Regions from separate parts of the Spirillospora sp. NPDC029432 genome, predicted to be linked through region 2. Evidence: predicted binding sites of a transcription regulator. Region 2 holds the regulator's gene; the other holds the start of a gene.
The links. The regulator HrcA, encoded in region 2, represses chaperone genes, less so after heat shock. The targets are predictions, from matches to a motif close to TTGGCACTCTCNNNNNGAGAGTGCCAA.
Positions count from the first base shown of each region.

Region 1 (7,089 bases), on a different contig from region 2:
CCGGTCGCGGTGGCGGTGCAGTTCCTCGCGGTAGCGGGCCACCAGGAGGAGGGCGTAGTCGGTGGCCACGCCGAAGACGAGGACGGTCAGGATGCCGGAGCTCTGCCCGTTCACGGTCAGGTCGGCGTACTTGGCCAGCAGGTAGACCATCGACTGGGCGAGGCCGAGGGCGACCAGCGCGCTCAGCACCGGGACGAACCACAGCATCGGGCTGCGGTAGATGAACAGCAGCAGCACGATCACGACGCCGCCGGCGGCGAGCAGCAGGAAGCCGTCGATGGTCTCGAAGACCTTGATCATGTCGGCGCCGCCGCCGGCGGGGCCGGTGACGTGCGCGGACAGCCCGGGCGGGCCGCGCTTGGCGAGGTCGCGGGCGTCGTCGACGGCCTTGATGACGTCGACGTCGGTCAGCGGCACGAGCGTCTGGAGCGCCTTCCCGTCCTTGGACGGGAACGGGCCCTGCGGCTGCTGCGCGCCGGGCAACTGGGCCAACTGTCCGAGATCGGCCCTCGCCTTGGACTGGTCGGCCGCCGTGATGCCGCCGGAGCGCTCGTAGACGATGACCGCGAGCATCGTCTCGTCCTTGCGGAACCGCTCCTGCAGCTCGACGACCTGCGTGGACTCGGCTCCGCCGGGGAGCCAGGCGGCGGAGTCGTTCTCCTCGACGTCGCCGAGCCGGCCGGCGAGCGGGCCGAGAGCGGCCAGGAGCACCACCCAGAAGGCGAGGACGGCCCACTTGGTGCGGCGGCCGGAGATCAGTGCGGCGAGCCGGTGGGCCCAGGTTCGTGTCTGCGGTGCCGCACCGGGCGGTGCGGGACTTGATGCGCTCATGAATCCGCTCCCCAGGATCATTCGAGACATATCGCGTTGGAGGGAAGAGTCTCTCGGTAATCGAGACTTGTCAAGTACTATCTCGACTTTGCCGCGCCGTCGTCGGCGTGCGGTCTCATCGTCACCGCGGCATATCGCCCCGCGCGTCCAGCGGAGGATGTGAGCGCCTCTACGCCCGTGGGGTCATACCGGGGGATCCGCCTCGTGCCTGAGAAGTAGGGAACGGCGGCGCCCGCCCCTCCGTCCAACCCAGCGATCACTGACCGACCGCGCGGGGGTTACGGGGGACCGGTGGACTTCGTGGTGTGGCGAGCGGCCTCGCTGCTGCTCATGTACCCCGACCAGCGCTTCTACGACCGGCGCCCGATGCTGCGGGCGGCGGTCGCCGACCTGCCGGACGGGGCGGCGCGGCGCTGCCTGGACGCCTTCCTGGACCATGTGGACCGGACGCCGCCGATCCGGATGGTCGTGCACTACCTGGAGATATGCCGCGAGGGCCGCCTCCTCCTCACGAAGTACGACGACGAGGCGCGGCGGCGGTCGGTGCGGGAGCGGCTGGCCGCCCTCTACGAGGCGGCGGGGTGCGATTTCGAGGACGAGGCGGAGGATTCGCTGCCGAGCCTGCTGGAGTACGCGGCGCTCTGCGCGGACGACTGGCCGCTGCGGGAGCACCGGGCCGCGCTGGAACTGCTCCACGAGACGCTGGAGTCCGCCGGGACGCCGTACGCCGTGCCCGTGGCGGCCGTCCGGGCCACCCTGGCCCCGCCCGTACCCCCGGCCCCGGCCCCGGCGACGAGCGCCGCGAGCGCGCGGCGGCCCGCGAGGGTGCGGGGGCATGACGAAGGCCGGAGGATCATCAACGTGTGATCCTCCGGCCGTGCCGGGGTTTCAGCGGGTCAGGCGACCTTCTCGGAGGACGTGCTCGACGAGGAGGTGCTCGACGACGAGGCCGAGGACGTCGACGACGACGAAGACGACGACGCCGAGTCCGACTTGCCGGAGTCCCCGGACGACGACGAGCCCGACGAGCCCGACGCGGACGACGACGAGGTCGCGGACGACGTCGAGCCGGAGCCGCGGCTGTCGGTGCGGTAGAAGCCCGAGCCCTTGAAGATGATGCCGGCGGCCGAGAAGACCTTGCGGAGCCGCCCGCTGCACGCCGGGCACTCGGTCAGCGTGTCATCGCTGAACTTCTGCACGACCTCCAAGGGTTCGCCGCACTCGGTGCAAACGTACTGATACGTCGGCACGGTTCCTCCTCGCTGACTTCGCCCTGCCGTTCCCGATGGTCGCGGCTGGCACTCATACCGAACGACTGCTAGATGGTACCCGGATCTAGGAACATGTTTCGTCGCGGGGATGTTCCCAAGCCCTTCGCAGGTCCTTCCACCGCCCCTCCCGCGGGCCCATCGGCCGGTCACGCGCCGGTCTCGCCGAACCAGCCGGCCAGCTTGCCGCGCCGGCTGACCGCCCGCAGCCGCCGCTCGGCCGCGGTCCGCGCCTCCTCGGTCGTGACGACCAGCAGGGTGTCCCCGCCGCGCAGCGAGGTGGTGTTCTCCGGGACGAAGCTGGCGCCGTCCCGGACGACCAGGGTGATCGAGGCGCCCTGCGGCAGCCGCAGCTCGAAGATCTCCACGCCGTTCAGCCGCGAGTCGGGCGGGACCCGGACCTCCAGCAGGTCGGCGTGCAGCTCCTCCAGCGGCGCGGCCTCCACGTTCAGCTCGCGGGCGCCGTTGTCGGACTCCAGCCGGCACAGCCGGGCGGCCAGCGGCAGCGTGGGGCCCTGGAGCGCGGTGAACAGCACGACGATGTTGAAGACGATCGCGAACAGCTCGTCCGAGCCGGGGACCTCGGCCACCATCGGGATGGTGGCCAGCACGATCGGCACGGCGCCGCGCAGCCCGGCCCAGGAGGCGAACATCTTCTCGCCGAGCGACAGCCCGAAGCCGACCGTGGACAGCAGCACCGACACCGGCCGGGCGACCAGCAGCAGCACGAACCCGATGATCAGTGCGGGCAGCAGGTGGTCGGGCAGCTCGCTGGGGGAGGCCAGCAGCCCGAGCAGGACGAACACGCCGATCTGGGCGAGCCAGCCGATGCCCTCGGCGAAGCCGCGGGTCGCGGGCCGGTGCGGCAGCCGGGAGTTGCCGAGGACGAGCGCGCTCACGTACACCGCGAGGAAGCCGCTGGCGTGCAGCAGCGCCGCCGCGCCGTACGAGCCGACGGCCAGCGACAGCACGGCGATCGGGTAGAGGCCGGAGGCGGGCAGCGCCATCCGGCGCAGCGCCGCGGCGCCCAGCCAGCCGATCGCGACGCCGACCAGCGCGCCGGCGACCAGCTCGTAGACCATCAGCGCGGCCAGCTCGACGAGGTTCGGCATGCCCGCGTGCATGCTGAGCGTGATCACCACGATCACGACGGGGGCGTCGTTGAAGCCCGACTCGGCCTCCAGCAGGCCGGTCAGCCGGGACGGCAGGGGGAGCCGGCGCAGGACGGAGAACACCGCGGCGGCGTCGGTGGGGGCCAGCACGGCGGCGAGCAGGAACGCCAGCCGCCAGTCCATGCCGAGCAGCAGGCCGGCGGCGGCCGCGACCACCACGATGCTGATCAGGGTGCCGATCGTGGACACCGCGATCGCGGCGGGGACCGCCGGGCGCACGTGCCGCCAGTTGGTGGTGACGCCGCCCTCGGCCAGGATCAGGACGAGGGCCGCCAGCCCCAGCGTCTCGGCCAGCTCGGCGTTGTCGAAGTTGATGTGGAACGGGCCGCCCTCGCCGATGAACAGCCCGATGCCCATGTAGGCGAGCAGGGTCGGCAGGCCGGCCCGGTGCGAGAGCCGCACGGCGACGATCGCGCAGAGTACGAGGCTGGCGCCGAGGAGTAGCCAGATGTCGAGATGCACATCCCACCCTTCGCGGGGCCGTGGAAGCTGATCGTTTAGGGATCCTACAGATACATGCGCGACTCACATAACTTAAGCTGTGAGTCGGATACCTGTCAGGATGTTGTCAACGGCGTGTGACCTGCGAACTCAAGCCGTTTACCACATTTGTCACATCGTGTCCCTGAACGGCGGCGATGACGTTGTCCCGCACCGCCGAGACGATGTTGAGCTGTGACTGCCCCGTGGCACCGGCCGCATGCGGCGACAGCAGCACGTCTTCGCGCGACCGCAGCGGATGGTCCACCGCCGGCGGCTCCCGCTCGAACACGTCCAGCGCGGCCCCCGCCAGCCGGCCCGACTCCAGCGCCGCCAGCACCGCGGCGTCCGACACGACCCCGCCGCGCGCCACGTTCACCAGCAGCGCGTTCTCCGGCAGCAGGTCCAGCCGCCCGTCCAGCAGCCCGGTGGTCTCGGTGGTCAGCGGCACGGCGAGCACGAGGATGTCGGACGCGGCGAGCAGGTCGTCCAGCTCCCGGTACGTCGCGGCCGCCTCGGGCCGGCGCCGCCGCGACCAGTACGACACCGCGCAGCCCAGGGCCCCGAACAGCCGCGCCGCCTCGGCGCCGATCGCGCCGTACCCGACGATCCCGACGCGCTGCGCGTGGATCTCCCGGGTGCCGCGCGCGATCAGCTCCCGCTGCGGCCACCCGCCCGCCCGGACGCCGCGGTCGCCCCAGGCCAGCTGCCGGCAGAGCGCGAACGCCGCGCCCACCGCCCACTCCGCGACCGCGCGGGCGTTCGCGCCGGCGGTGTTGGCCACCGGCACGCCCGCGGCGGTCAGCGCCTCCACGTCCAGGCTGTCGGTCCCCACGCTGGGCATCTGCACGAACGCCAGCCTCGGCGCCGCCGCGACCGCCTCCGCGTCCAGGGCGAGCAGGCCGGTGTAGTCGCCGATCACGATCTCGGCGTCCGGCAGCGCCGCGAGCAGCGCGTCCCGGTCGCGGGCGGCCGGGAAGTCCAGGTCGACGGCGTCGCCGACGGGCGCCAGCAGCCCGCTCACCAGGTCCTTGCCGAGCGGGGACAGGGTCAGGATCCGCCACGGTGCCGCCATCGAAACCTCCTGAATCAGCCGGTGTGGGGGAAGCCTACGGGCGCCAGTCCGGCAGGTCCCCGCGGAAGGCCGCCGTGAGCAGCACGCCCTGGCGCGCGCCGCCGTCCGTCCGGGGTCGGGCGGTCAGCCGTACGAGGCCCGGCCCCGCGCTCTCGACCGCGGCGCCGGGGAGGAGCTCGGCCCATGGCCGCCCGCCGTTCTGGGACTTGCCCGAGCCCACCGTCTCCTTCAGCTTCGCGACCGCCGCGGTCGCGTCGTTCCCGGCGACCTTGACGCACATGACCTCCCGCGCGTCGGCCGCCGTACGGCCCTGGTAGCCGGTCGCGACGAGGTCCGGATCGCCCTCGCGGCGCGAGATGTACGCGGCGACGGCCGGCCCCAGGCAGCCGGCGGCGGCGCGGAAGTCCGGGTCGGCGGCCAGGACCGGCCGTCCCTGCGCGGCCGGGACCAGGGTCAGGGCCTTGGTGGTACGGGAGTACGTCACGCCGCCGCCTCGGCGGACGCGGACGGCTCGCCGGGCCCCTTGGCCGGCTCCTCGGCACAGCCGCACGCGGCCAGGGAACCGCCGAGCGCGGCCAAGGCGCCCGACACGGCGAGCAGCCGCAGGGAGAGTGAACGCAACGGGACCTCCGCGGGAGAGGTCGGCGCGGCGGTGCCCGCACTGCGGCCGACGAACGTCAGGACAGCCGTACGAAGCCGCCCGAAGGGGTCACGGCGGCCCGCACGCGCTGGTCGTGCGGCTCGGCGGGCAGCTCGTCGACCAGTTCATGGTCATATATCAGACCGACGGTCAGAATCGCCGGACCGACTCTGGCCAGCGCCCGGTCGTACGACCCGCCGCCGCGCCCGAGCCGCACCCCCTCGCGGTCGACCGCCAGCGCCGGCGCCAAGACCGCGTCCGCGCTCGCCACCGCCGCCGGCCCCCGCGGCGGCTCGGCCGGCTCCAGCAGCCCGTGCGGGCCCGGGACCAGCGAGTCGGGCCCCTCGTACGACGCCCAGTCCAGGTCGCCGTCCGGCAGCAGCCGGGGGAGCAGCACGTACGTGCCGCGCTTCCACAGCGCGAACAGCAGGCCGCGGGTGTCGGGCTCGGGCCCGATCGACACGTACGCCGCGACCGTCCCCGCCATCTCCAGCTCGGGCACCCCGAGCACCGCGTCGCGGATCGCGCGGCCCGCCGCCGAGCGGTCGCGGGGCGCCATCGCCGCCCGCCCGGCCAGCAGTTCCGTCCGGAGCCCGCGCTTCGAGCCGATGTCCTGCACGCTGTGCTCCTCCGACATAGCTAGGGTCTCTACATGACCGACTTTGAACCCGTCCTCAAGGCGGTCGTCCCGGCGGCCGGCCTCGGTACCCGATTCTTGCCCGCCACCAAGGCGACTCCCAAGGAAATGCTCCCGATCGTCGACAAGCCGGCGATCCAGTACGTCGTGGAGGAGGCCGTCGCGGCCGGCCTCAACGACGTGCTCATGATCACCGGGCGGAGCAAGCGTTCCATCGAGGACCATTTCGACCGGGCCTACGAGCTCGAAGAGGCGCTGCAGGCCAAGGGGGACGACGCGCGGCTGGACGCAGTCCGCGAGTCCGCGGACCTGGCCATCATGCACTACGTCCGGCAGGGCGAGCCGCGCGGTCTGGGCCACGCGGTGCACTGCGCCCGCCAGCACGTGGGGAACGAGCCGTTCGCCGTGCTCCTCGGCGACGACATGATCGACGCCCGGGACGCGCTGCTCACCCGCATGATCGACGTGCGGCGGCGGCGCGGCGGCAGCGTCGTGGCGCTGATGGAGGTCCCCGAGGACCAGGTGTCGGCGTACGGTTGCGCCGCGATCCAGGACACCGGCGAGGACGACGTCGTCCAGATCACCGACCTGGTGGAGAAGCCGCCGGCCGGCGAGGCGCCGAGCAACTGGATCATCATCGGCCGGTACGTGTGCGACCCCGCGGTGTTCGACGTGCTGGAGAAGACCCCGCCCGGGCGCGGTGGCGAGATCCAGCTGACCGACGCCCTGCGCACCCTGGCCGACATGCCGGTCGAGGACGGCGGGACGGTCTACGGCGTGAAGTTCCGCGGCCGCCGCTACGACACCGGCAACAAGCTGGAGTACCTGCGCACGGTCGTGCAGTTCGCGTCCGAGCGTCCCGACCTGGCCGGCGAGTTCATGCCCTGGCTCCGGGAGTTCGTGGCCAAGCACGACCAGTGAGTGAGCCGGAGGGGCGCGGCGCCGCCTGGACTGAGGAGCGCCGGGAGCGAAGCGACCAGAGCGAC
Region 1 is NZ_JBEZWH010000048.1:44,720-51,808, forward strand. It holds gene AB0881_RS29580 (MMPL family transporter) at 1-831, opposite strand, end outside; gene AB0881_RS29585 (nitrate reductase molybdenum cofactor assembly chaperone) at 1,123-1,698, shown strand; gene AB0881_RS29590 (FmdB family zinc ribbon protein) at 1,728-2,081, opposite strand; gene AB0881_RS29595 (potassium/proton antiporter) at 2,249-3,733, opposite strand; gene AB0881_RS29600 (NAD(P)-dependent oxidoreductase) at 3,840-4,826, opposite strand; gene AB0881_RS29605 (hypothetical protein) at 4,861-5,310, opposite strand; gene AB0881_RS29610 (hypothetical protein) at 5,307-5,447, opposite strand; gene AB0881_RS29615 (5-formyltetrahydrofolate cyclo-ligase) at 5,504-6,085, opposite strand; gene galU (UTP--glucose-1-phosphate uridylyltransferase GalU) at 6,119-7,024, shown strand.
Region 1: a site for HrcA is predicted at 2,127-2,153, ahead of AB0881_RS29590 (FmdB family zinc ribbon protein). Genes of this name have one in related genera too.

Region 2 (7,089 bases):
ATCCGGGCGCCCCGTACGGCTGCATCTGCCCGCCGTATCCGGGCTGCTGGCCGTACCCGGGCGCCTGCCCGTAACCCGGCTGCGCGTACCCGGGTTGCCCGTACTGCTGCCCGTATCCCTGCTGGTCGTAACCGGGGGCCTGCCCGTAGCCGGGCTGGGTGCCGTACCCGGGGTGCTGTCCGTAGCCGGGGTCCTGGCCGTACCCGGGCTGCTGCTGTTGCTGGGGCTGCTGTCCGTGATCGGGTTGTTCCGGAGGGCCGTACGACATCGTGTGCTCCTCTGTCGGGACGCTGGCGGACGCGGTCTGGCGGGGAGCGGACGGACGCGGGAAGGGGAAGGGGCCTCAGCTCTCCTCGGGGGCGGTGACGAAGTCGATGAGCTCCTCGACCCGGCCGAGGAGGGCGGGTTCGAGGTCGGTGTAGGTGGTCACCGAGCCGAGGATCCGCTTCCATCCGGCACGCACGTCGTCCCCCCAGCCGAGCGCGGTGAGCACCCCTTCCTTCCAGGGTACGCCGCGGGGCACGCGAGGCCAGGCGGAAATCCCGACCGCCGCCGGCTTCACCGCCTCCCAGACGTCGATGTACGGATGCCCGGTGATCAGCACATGGGGGGAGGAGACCCGGGCGGCGATGCGGCTCTCCTTGGAGCCCTCCACCAGGTGGTCGACGAGCACGCCCAGCCGGCGTCCCGGGCCCGGCGCGAACTCCTCGACGATGGCGGGCAGGTCGTCGACGCCCTCCAGGTACTCCACGACGACGCCCTCCACGCGCAGGTCGTGGCCCCAGATCTTCTCGACCAGCTCGGCGTCGTGCACGCCCTCCACGTAGATGCGGCTCTCCTTGGCCACCCGCGCGCGCAGCCCCCGCACGGCGATCGACCCGGACGCCGACCGCGCCGCGGCCCCGGCCCCGCCGTTCCCGGTCCCGCCGTTCCCGGACGGGACGGGCCGGACGAGCGTCACCGGCCTCCCGTCGATCAGGAAGCCCGCCTTGACCAGCGGGAACACCCGCCGCCTGCCGAACCGGTCCTCCAGCGTCACGCCGAACTTGTCGCAGCCCACGACCGCGCCGCAGAATCCGCTGCCGGGGTCCTCCGCCACCAGCCCCGGCTCGGCCGGGACCTCCGGGACCTCCGTCTTCGGGACCCGGCGGCCGCCCCGCCGCCGCAGATCCCCTGCCAGAACGTCGTCGCCATAGTCCTTACTGCGCACGCTCAGGCACTCTAACGAGCACGGGGGGACGCCGGCACCTCCGAACTCGGCTCGGCTGGCCGTACACTTGGCACTCGGAAGTATTGAGTGCCAGTACGAGTTGCAGCACGAGTATCAGCACGGGGGCAGAGGAGGTGACCACGTGCTCGACGACAGGAAACTCGCGGTCCTGCGGGCCATAGTCGAGGACTACGTCTCCACCAACGAGCCGGTGGGCTCCAAGGCCTTGGTGGACCGGCACAACCTGGGCGTGTCCTCGGCCACGATCCGCAACGACATGGCCGTGCTGGAGGAGCAGGGGTACATCCACCAGCCGCACACCAGCGCGGGCCGCGTCCCCACCGACAAGGGCTACCGGCTGTTCGTCGACCGGCTGTCCACGATCAAGCCGCTGTCGGGCGCCGAGCGCCGCGCGATCGAGACGTTCCTCAGCGGCGCGTACGACCTCGACGACGTCGTGGGCCGCACCGTGCGGCTGCTGGCGCAGCTGACCCGCCAGGTGGCGGTGGTGCAGTACCCCTCGCTCACCCGCTCGGCCGTCCAGCACGTGGAGCTGGTCCCGGTGGCGTCCCGCCGGCTGCTGCTGGTGCTGATCACCGACACCGGCCGGGTCGAGCAGCGCATGATCGAGACCCCGAACGAGCTGTCCGAGGAATCGATCGGGCACCTGCGGGCGTTGCTCAACACATGCCTCGACGGGTGCGGGCTCGGCGAGGTCCCCAGCGCGGTCGCCGACCTCCCCGACCGGGTCCAGCCCGAGGAGAGGCCGGTCCTGGCGGCCGTGCTCTCGGTCCTGCTGGAGACGCTGGTGGAGAAGCACGACGAGAAGATCGTCTTCGCCGGCGCCGCCAACCTCGCCGCCGTGGACTTCTCCAAGAGCCTGCGCGAGGTGCTGGAGGCGCTGGAGGAGCAGGTCGTCCTCATGCGGCTGCTCGGGGAGACCGGCGACTCCTCTACAGTTACGGTGCGGATCGGCACCGAGAACCCCGACGAGGGGCTCCGATCCACCTCCGTGGTCGTCGCCGATTACGGCGTCGGCGACATGACCCTGGCCCGGCTGGGAGTGCTCGGGCCGACACGCATGGATTACCCCGGCACGATGGGAGCGGTACGGGCAGTGGCACGCTACGTCGGACAGATCCTGGCGGGGTCGTAAGTGGCCAACGACTACTACGCGACCCTCGGCGTCCGCCGCGACGCCAGCCCGGACGAGGTCAAGAAGGCCTACCGCCGGCTCGCCCGGGAACTCCACCCGGACGTCAACCCGGATCCGGAGACCCAGGAGCGGTTCAAGGAGATCACCCAGGCCTACGAGGTGCTCTCCGACCCCAAGAAGCGCGAGATGTACGACCTGGGCGCCGACCCGTTCGCGCCCGGCGGCGCGGGGGCGGGCGCCGGCGGCTTCGGCGGCGCCGGGTTCCCGTTCAGCGACATCATGGACGCGTTCTTCGGCACGGCCGCCTCGCGCGGCCCCCGCACCCGGGCCCGCCGCGGCCGCAACGCCACCCTCCGGGTCGAGCTCGGCCTGGACGAGACGGCGTTCGGCACCACCCGCGAGCTGACCGTCGACACGGCGGTGGCGTGCACGACGTGCACCGGCTCGGGCTGCGCGCCCGGCACGCACCCCGACACCTGCGACACCTGCCACGGGCGCGGCGAGGTGCAGCAGGTGCAGCGCTCGTTCCTCGGCCAGGTCATGACGGCCCGGCCCTGCCCGCAGTGCGGCGGCTTCGGCAGCGTGATCCGGACCCCGTGCCCGGAGTGCTCGGGCGACGGCCGGGTCCGCACCCGCCGCACCGTCAAGGTCAAGATCCCGGCCGGGGTGGAGAACGGCATCCACATCCAGCTCGCCGGCGAGGGCGAGGTCGGTCCCGGCGGCGGCCCGCCCGGCGACCTCTTCCTGGAGATCGTGGAGAAGCCGCACGAGATCTTCGAGCGGGAGGGCGACGACCTGCACTGCACGGTCGAGATCCCGATGACCGCCGCGGCGCTCGGCACCAACGTCACGATCGAGACCCTGGACGGCGCCGAGGAGGTCGACATCAAGCCCGGCACCCAGTCCGGCCAGGTCATCACCCTGTACGGGCGGGGCGTGCGGCACCTCAACGAGAGCGGCCGCGGCGACCTGCTGATCCATGTCGACGTCGAGACCCCGAACCGGCTCGACGACGAGCAGGAGGAGCTGCTGCGCCGGCTGGCCAAGCTCCGCGGCGAGGAGCGGCCCCCGGGCAAGTTCGCGCCGGGCCAGCGCAGCGTGTTCTCCAGGCTCCGGGACGTCTTCAACCAGTGAGCCCGCCGGTGTTCCTGGCCGGCCCGGCCGCCCTCGAAGGCGACCGGGTCGTGCTGGACGGTGCCGAGGGGCGGCACGCGGCGACCGTGAAGCGGCTGCGGCCCGGCGAGCGCGTCGACCTCACCGACGGCGCCGGCCTGCTCGCCGAGTGCGTCGTGGCCGCCGCCGACCGCTCCACCCTGACGGTGGACGTCCTGGAACGGCACCGCCACCCGGCCCCCGAACCGCGCCTCGTCGTCGTCCAGGCCCTGCCCAAGGGCGACCGCGGCGAGCTGGCCGTGGAGACGATGACCGAGGCGGGCGTGGACGAGATCATTCCGTGGGCGGCCGCCCGCTGCGTCACCCAGTGGCGCCCGGAGCGCCGCGAGAAGGCCCTGGGACGCTGGCGCTCCACGGCCCGCGAGGCGGCCAAGCAGGCGCGCCGCAGCCACCTGCCGGAGGTCGCCGACCTGGCCGCCACCGCGGAGGTGGCCGCCCGGCTCGCCGCCGCGACGACCGGGCTCGTCCTGCACGAGGAGGCGGACGGCCCGCTCAGCGCGGTACGGCCGCCGGCCACCGGCGAGATCGTGGTCGTGGTCGGTCCCGAAGGCGGGATCACCGCGGACGAGCTGGCGGAGTTCGCCGCGGCGGGCGCGCGGGCCGTACGGCTCGGGCCGACCGTCCTGCGCACCTCGACCGCCGGCGTCGCCGCGGCGGCGGTCCTCCTGGCGGCGACCGGCCGCTGGTGAGGCCCCGGAACCGGCCGCGCTAGGCGGCGGGCTCCTCCGCCTTCGCCGGCGCGGGCGGGTCGCTGGCCGGCGGCGAGGACGGCGTCGTCGGCTGCACCGGCTCGCTCGTGTCGCTGTCCGACGGGGACGGCGTCGGCGAGACCGACGGGCTCCCGCTCGGGCACGGCGCCGTACCGGAACCGCCGCCGGAATCCGTGCCGGTGTCCGGCGAGGCGCTCGCCGTCGCCGAACTCGTGGCCGGCGGCGTGGCGCACGCGGTCGCGCCGATCGAGGTGTCCGGCGACGGCGAGCCCGAGTCGGCCGGCGCGCCGCTGCGGGGCGTCTCGGTGGAAGCCGGCGGCCGCGCGTCCGGCGGCACCCCCGCGGAACCGGGCGTGCCGCCGCCCGTGCCGTCGTCGTGCCCCTCGCCGGCCGCGCCGTTGCTGCCCACCGACTGGATGAGGTCGATCGTCTGCGGCGCCGTCACGCCGATCCCGGCGATCAGCACCGCGGCGGCCACGGCCAGCACGGGACGGGCCCAGACGGCGCCCACGTTCCCGCCCGTGAAACCGAGGAACCAGTCGCGGCCGAACCGCCGCTGCGAACGCTCGTCGATGCGCGCGCGGATGCGTTCGAGGCCGTCCGCCGCCGGAATGACCGACTCCGCCTCCGCCTGCAGGGCGCGGCGGAGGATCTCGCCGTGCTCGTCGTGAGGGTCGGTGGTCATGAGAACTGCTCCAGGATGTTGCGTAGCGCGGCCATGCCGCGTGCCGTGTGACTCTTGACGGCACCTCGGGAGATGCCCATCGTCTGGGCGATCTCGGCTTCGGAGAGATCGGCGTAGTAGCGCAGGACGAGTGCCTCCCGCTGGCGGGTCGGGAGCCTGTGGAGCGCCTGGACGACCGCGGAGCGCTCCAGCTCCCCGATCGCCCCGGCCTCCGCGCTGGGAGCGTCGGGCAGGCCCTTGGGGGCGTACTTCTCGACGACCGCGCGGTGCCGCAGCACCGACCGCGACCGGTTCACCACGGACTGGCGCAGGTAGGACAGGGCCTTGTCGGGGTCGCGGAGCCGCCGCCAGCCGCCGTGCATGGCCACGAACGCGTCCTGGACGACCTCCTCGGCCGTCCCCGCGTCGCGCACCAGCATCGCGGCTAGGCGTACCAGCGAGCGGTAGTTGGCACTGTAGAGCGCGGTCACCGCCTGGTCGGCGTCCCAGGCCACGGCTACCGCACCCGCCGTGCCCCTGGCCACGAGGGTCTCGGTCACGTCAGTGGGACGCACACCCTCGTCGTCCGGTTTACGAAAGGCCATCTGCTGTCTTGCCTCGGTCACCTATACGCCGCCTTTGCCGACCCCCGCCGCCCATTCGGGCGCCGGCCCCCGGGTTGGCGCGACGGTGTGAAGCGGCCGGTCGGGAGGCGTGGCACGCTGCTGACGAGCCGGGGGTACGCCTGGGTTGACAACCCTAATCCAGCCATCGGACGAAAAGGGTCCGAACCGGCCAGACGTTGATCAGCGCGACCTTATCCGGCGCGGGCCGCCGCGGGCCATGGGACGCCGGTCTCGATAGGATCACCGCGTTCCTGACCGGCGGGAGGAGAACGATGACGGACTGCCTGTTCTGCAAGATCGTGTCGGGTGACGTGCCCGCCAAGATCGTGCGCGAGTCGCCGGGCGCGGTGGCGTTCCGCGACATCAACCCGCAGGCTCCCACCCACGTCCTGGTGATCCCGAGGGCGCACCACCCGACCGCGGCGGAACTGGCCGCCGCCGACCCCGAGGCGCTGGCGGAGGTCGTGACGGCGGCCCACCAGGTCGCGGTGGACGAGGGCATCGCCGAGACCGGCTACCGGATCGTGTTCAACACCGGTGCCCAGGCCGGCCAGACCGTCTTCCACGTGCACGCCCACGTCCTGGGCGGCCGTGGCCTGAACTGGCCGCCCGGCTGACGGCCGGCCCCGCCGTTCCGCGCGCCGCGTCCCCGGGCGGGCGAGCGGAAATACGGCGGCGTGACCGCACGGGCGGCCAGTACCATTGGAAGGGACAGGGAGCAGGACACACCGGAGCGACAGAAGGCAGGTCGGAGAGGCCGCGAGGCCCGGCTGATGGTCGAATCAACTCACGCGGGACGCGGTGACCGGACGGATCCGCGGTCCCAGATCAAGATCGTGGTGCCGGACGACCATTCGATGGTGAGCCTGCTGGGCTCCCGGGATGAGTTGCTCCACGTCATCGAGCGCGCGTTCCACAGCGACATCCACGTGCGCGGCAACGAGATCACGGTGACCGGCCCGGACTCGGAGACCGAACTGGTGTCCCGGCTGTTCGCCGAGCTGATCGATCTCCTCCGCGGCGGCACCCAGCTCACCCCCGACGCGGTCGAGCGGAGCCTGGCGATGCTGCGCGGCCAGACCGAGGAGCGCCCGGCCGAGGTGCTGACCCTGGACGTGCTGTCCAGCCGGGGCCGCACCATCCGGCCGAAGACGCTCAACCAGAAGCGGTACGTCGACGCGATCGACAAGCACACGATCGTGTTCGGCATCGGCCCCGCCGGCACCGGCAAGACCTACCTGGCGATGGCCAAGGCGGTCCGCGCCCTGCTGGACAAGCAGGTCAACCGCATCATCCTGACCCGCCCGGCCGTCGAGGCGGGCGAGCGCCTGGGCTTCCTCCCCGGCACCCTCTACGAGAAGATCGACCCGTACCTGCGGCCCTTGTACGACGCGCTGCACGACATGGTCGACCCCGACTCCATCCCCCGCCTGATGTCCGCCGGGACCATCGAGGTCGCCCCCCTGGCGTACATGCGCGGCAGGACGCTCAACGACTCGTTCATCATCCTCGACGAGGCGCAGAACACCTCGCCCGAGCAGATGAAGATG
Region 2 is NZ_JBEZWH010000003.1:106,200-113,288, forward strand. It holds gene AB0881_RS03220 (DUF4870 domain-containing protein) at 1-268, opposite strand, end outside; gene AB0881_RS03225 (DUF3097 domain-containing protein) at 344-1,210, opposite strand; gene hrcA (heat-inducible transcriptional repressor HrcA) at 1,353-2,366, shown strand; gene dnaJ (molecular chaperone DnaJ) at 2,367-3,500, shown strand; gene AB0881_RS03240 (16S rRNA (uracil(1498)-N(3))-methyltransferase) at 3,497-4,228, shown strand; gene AB0881_RS03245 (hypothetical protein) at 4,248-4,934, opposite strand; gene AB0881_RS03250 (SigE family RNA polymerase sigma factor) at 4,931-5,473, opposite strand; gene AB0881_RS03255 (histidine triad nucleotide-binding protein) at 5,812-6,156, shown strand; gene AB0881_RS03260 (PhoH family protein) at 6,313-7,089, shown strand, end outside.